2 regions of the Rhodococcus sp. 06-1460-1B genome follow, and region 2 is predicted to be linked to the other one. Evidence: riboswitches for the same ligand, from Rfam matches in the RefSeq annotation. Region 2 holds a riboswitch; the other holds the start of a gene.

Region 1 (2,444 bases), on a different contig from region 2:
CGAGCGAACTCGAGAAAGCCGGGGAGAACGCGTTCGATGCGGGGAGCCCCGATCAGCATCGCCGTCGTGATGCCGGTCAACTCGACGATGTACGGCGGGATCGATCTGCCCGGGTCGACGAGGGTAGCGAATTCGCCGATGATCTCGCCGCCTCTGACCTTGACTGCCCCGATTTCGGTGATCGCCTCCGTGTCAGCGCTGCCACCAGTGGTTTCGAGGTCGACGACGACGAACGTGGTGGCGTGAAGCGGGGTGTCGAGTTCGTCGAACGTCAGCTGGATCGGCAGGCTCACTGCGACGACGTTAGGGCCGACCTCCGACAAGAACGCCGAACACGGCGTCGGAGGGCATCGTGTCGGTCGGTGCCGATTGTCGAGTCGCGGAACCTGTCGGTGGCTGGCGCTACCTTTCGTTCGATCGGCCGATTACACCGTCCGACGCGACAAAGAGACAAGGATCACAATGATCATCGACTGCAGTGACTGCCTGGTTCGTGACATCGCCTGCGCCGACTGCGTTGTGACGGTGCTTCTGGGGGCTCCCGGGATGCCCGCGAGATCGGATGGGCAATGGGTCGGTTCACCGTCTCGTATCACCCTCGAGCAGGAAGAACTCGGTGCCATGGGAGTGCTCGCCGACGTCGGTATGGTGCCCGCGCTCAAGCTCGTCGTGAACGACGACGGCACCGCGGATGTTCCCCTGTTATCGACTCGTGACACACCGGGCGATCAACGCGCCGGGTAGCGAGAACATGGCCGAATTCGGTCCGTTCGGCGCGTTGGGGTCGACACAGGGGTATGCCATTTCGTAACCTTCCTGAGACCTTGCGGAGTCTTGCCAGTCCAAACCGGAGTGGCGTCGCAAGTCACCGCCTAATCGATCACTCGCGAGAGTGTTCGTACCGGGAACCCGATATTTACTGGGGTGAATCCCGCCGAGTCACCGATGGTGGCCGGTGGGTAGGGCTGCTCTTCCCAGCCCGAACCCGTCAGCTAACTCGGTCGGCGGACGAGTGGAAGAAACGGAGCACCATCTTTCGTGGCGTCACAACTTTCCAACCGAACATTGCGGCGAGCTCTCGTAGCCGGAGCGCTCACGGCAGGCGTGGTGATTCTCCCCGCTGCACCGGCAATGGCGGCCCCAGTCACCATCCCCGGCGTCGGAACCTTCGAGATTCCTGACATCCCGGGTCTCCCTCCCCTCAACATTCCGGGCATGCCCGCTCCGGGTGCGCCCCTTGCCCCGCAGGTCACCCCGGCTGCCAAGGCCGTCCAGGCGGCGGAGTCCAAGATCGGCGCTCCGTACGTGTACGGCGCATCGGGTCCGGATTCGTTCGACTGCTCGGGCCTGATCCAGTGGGCCTACAAGCAGGCCGGCGTCAGCCTGCCCCGTACGAGCTACGACCAGGCAGCCGCGGGCACCCCGGTCTCGCGTGACAGCCTGATGCCCGGCGACGTCGTCTCGTTCTACGGCGGCTCGCACTCGGGTATGTACATCGGCGACGGCAACGTCGTGCACGCATCCACGTCCGGCGTGCCGGTCAAGGTTGCTCCCGTGGACTCCATGCCGTTCGACGGTGCTCGACGCTACTGAGCCGAGCGCTCCGACCGGAGTTGTGTACCGACCGACAGGGTCGATCCGTTTCGACGGTTCGGCCCTGTTGTCGTTTCCAGGGACGGTTTCCGGGCGACACGCCGGTACGGTGGACAGCAGAGCGTCCAGTTCGTAATCTGATCGAGACCTCTCCGACGTTTGGTTTGTGATCTGTCACGTGCAGACTGCGTCGATTTCGGACCGTGTTCACGTCCGCGCCCAGCTGAGCATGGGTATCGTTCGGTTCCGGTCACTTTTTCCAACCGCCACTCCAGCTGGAATGGCATATGTCAGGACGGAGAGTCGCTTTCCGTGGCGATATCGAGAACCACCCGAGTTCTACGACTAGTAGGTAGCTCGGTGACCACAGCCGTTGCGGCCGCATGCATCATGGTGGTGCCGATCACGACGGCGAGCGCCGATCCGGGGTTCGGCTCGGCTTCCGACGCGCAGGCGAAGCTGGCGGAGCTGTCCCGGGAGTCGGAACAGACCAACGAGTCGCTGCACAACGCGCAGATCGATCTCGACGCTCGGGCTCGCGAGCAGCTCGATGCGCAGACCGCCGTCGATGCCAGTCGGGCGGCCCTCGACGCCGCCCAGTCGCAGCTGGCGCAGCTCAAACCCGCCATGGACAAGGTGGCCAATGTCAACTACCAGGGCGCTCGCACCAACCGGTTGTTCGCGGTCATGGTCAGCGACTCCCCGCAACAGTTGCTCGACCAAATGTCGGCCCTCGATGTCATTTCCGCCGAGACAGCCGGCCAGGTAGCTCGGTTCCAGCAGGCCAGCGCGGATGCATCCGCGGCAGAGCAGGCCGCCGCGACCGCCGCAGAACAGGCCAGAGTCGCCGC
Region 2 (2,444 bases):
ACCACTTCACCTTGCCGGTCGGCACTGAGCTCACCCGTTCATCTGTTGCTGTCGTTGGTTTCGTATCCGCACGCCCGATGTCGGGACCCTGCGGTGTGCACAAGTTTCGCGCCCCACGAAAACGCAGGACGCGAATACGCCAGTCTAGCGCGCAGGCCCCGAATAGGGCATTCCGGTTTTTCGCACGACGCACCGCCGCGCACTACCGTGGTGGTGTGGACTCATCAACTCGCAAGCGAAGTACTGCACTGCTGCGCATCGCGCTGGTGCTGTTCGCGATCGGCCTCGTCGCCATCGTCGCGATCCTGTTCTTCCCGGTCTTCTCCGACGCCAAGCCGCCACTGGGCCTGTACCTGACGGCGATGTTCTCGGCACCCGCCGGATTCGTGCTCGCTCTGGTGTACGCGCTGCTCTCCGGCCGCCGGGCGCGATAGATCATGCGACTGCTCCTGAACGTCATCTGGCTCGTGTTCGGTGGACTGTGGCTCGCACTCGGCTACTTCTTCGCGGGACTCCTGCTGTGCATCCTGATCGTGACCATTCCGTTCGGGATCGCGTCGTTCCGCATCGGCGTCTACGCCCTGTGGCCGTTCGGGTCGACGATCGTCGACAAGCCCGGCGCGGGTTCGGGTGCCCTCGTGGGCAACGTGCTGTGGCTCGTCCTCGCCGGGTGGTGGCTGGCGCTGACACACGTCGTCACGGCGATCGCGATGGCCATCACGATCATCGGTATTCCGCTCGCGATCGCGAACCTCAAGTTGATTCCGGTCTCGCTGATGCCGCTGGGAAAAGACATCGTTGCGGTTCGGTGACCTTTCGAGGCCCCCTCGCGTGATGTGACTTCCGTCACATCACGCTTCGGTAACAGACCGGCAACAGCACGGGGTCGATCACTGAGAACAGCCACTAGCTGGGCCTATTCGAGCGACCGGAATCAGACCGTCGGGACGGTCGCTGACACACGAAAAAATCGACAGTTACCAAATAGTGACGTAACCCGGGAATTTCAGTACGGTCAGCAGCGGCCGGAAAGTTCGGCCGAATTCCGGCCCGCAGCGCCAAACCTCGTCCCGCGGGAACCGGAACAACCCTCGACGATCACCCAGGGGACGAGGACGGGGGACCCACGTCCTCCACGGACAACCGGGAACTTGTAGCGACTTACGAAGCCGCACCGAGTTCCCTTGGGGTGAAGCCCAATTGCTCATCCGATATGGAAGAGCAAGAAGGCCGGGCTACCTCTCAGCCCGAACCCGACAGCTGACCTCGCAGGCGCGTGTGGAGAGGATTTCAACTCGTATGAGCGGACGTCATCGCAAGCCGAGCACCACTGGCAAGACCGTCGCAAAGGTCGCCGTCACCGGTGCCATCATGGGCACCGCGGGCATCGCCTTCACCGGTACCGCCAACGCGGCACCGGATTCCGACTGGGATCGCCTTGCACAGTGTGAAGCAGGCGGCAACTGGGGCATCAACACCGGCAACGGCTTCCAGGGCGGATTGCAGTTCTCCCCCAGCACCTGGAACGCACACGGTGGTCAGCAGTACGCGGCAACGGCCAACCAGGCCAGCCGTGAAGAGCAGATCGCAGTCGCCGAGAAGGTCCTCGACTCGCAGGGCTGGGGCGCATGGCCCTCCTGCTCCTCGAGCCTCGGCCTGAGCAGCGCACCCACCGAGCGCAGCGTTCCGGCCACCCCCAAGGCACCGGAAGTTCCCGCCCTCCCCGACCTGACGTCGATCCCGTCGATCGATGCGTCGGCCGAGGTCGTCAACGGCATCGTCACCGCCGTCCAGAACATCACCAACGATCCCCAGATCGCGTCGTTCGTCCAGAACGCCGCTCAGGGCATCCAGCTCGATCCGCAGGTCGTCAGCTTCTACCAGGCGAACAAGGCGTTCCTGCCCCAGTAGCAAGAACCGCCGCTCTACGAGAAAAGTCCCCGACATCGCGAAGATGTCGGGGGCTTTCTCGTGTTCGGGCGCCGTTGTCAGCGATTGACGACGGTCACCGGATGGGCGTAGGGCAGGTCTTCGACGGGCAGCGGGAACTCGGTGTCCTCACCGAAGGGCGACAAGCCACCCGATCGAGCGGACGAGAGTTCGGTCACCGCGTGGTCACCGCGAGCGGTTTCCGGCCAGCCTGGATCGACATAGGGCTTCTTCGACTTGTTCACCATGGGCCCATTTTGACACCTGCCCTGCGCCGAGCACCAGCCCAGGTCTCTAATCTGATAGACGATGACCGACACGACTGCGCCCCGACACACCGACATGCCTCCCGATCTGCCTCAGTGGATCGCAGCTCGCACAGACGCGGAGCTGATCAAGGCCATGTCGTTGCGTCCGGATCTGACTGCGCCGCCGCCCGCCTCGCTGGCAGTGCTGGCCGGCCGGGCAGAGCAACGCCGGTCGATCCTGCACACTGCGGACACCCTCGACACCCT

Evidence for each region. A riboswitch is a leader RNA that binds a small molecule or an ion and turns the genes downstream of it on or off. The one in region 2 is predicted to bind cyclic di-AMP.
Region 1: it holds a riboswitch for cyclic di-AMP, as region 2 does, so the genes downstream of both, CH268_RS15775 (C40 family peptidase) here and CH268_RS24880 (transglycosylase family protein) in region 2, are expected to answer to the same signal.

Annotation. Positions count from the first base shown of each region.
Region 1 is NZ_NOYS01000029.1:28,869-31,312, reverse strand. Features, by position in the region: gene CH268_RS15785 (DEDD exonuclease domain-containing protein) at 1-293, opposite strand, end outside; gene CH268_RS15780 (hypothetical protein) at 463-744, shown strand; cyclic di-AMP (ydaO/yuaA leader) riboswitch at 860-1,022, shown strand; gene CH268_RS15775 (C40 family peptidase) at 1,039-1,593, shown strand; gene CH268_RS15770 (C40 family peptidase) at 1,984-2,444, shown strand, end outside.
Region 2 is NZ_NOYS01000041.1:409,689-412,132, forward strand. Features, by position in the region: gene CH268_RS24865 (cold-shock protein) at 1-25, opposite strand, end outside; gene CH268_RS24870 (hypothetical protein) at 216-434, shown strand; gene CH268_RS24875 (YccF domain-containing protein) at 438-812, shown strand; cyclic di-AMP (ydaO/yuaA leader) riboswitch at 1,083-1,291, shown strand; gene CH268_RS24880 (transglycosylase family protein) at 1,300-1,911, shown strand; gene CH268_RS24885 (hypothetical protein) at 1,989-2,177, opposite strand; gene CH268_RS24890 (helicase-associated domain-containing protein) at 2,239-2,444, shown strand, end outside.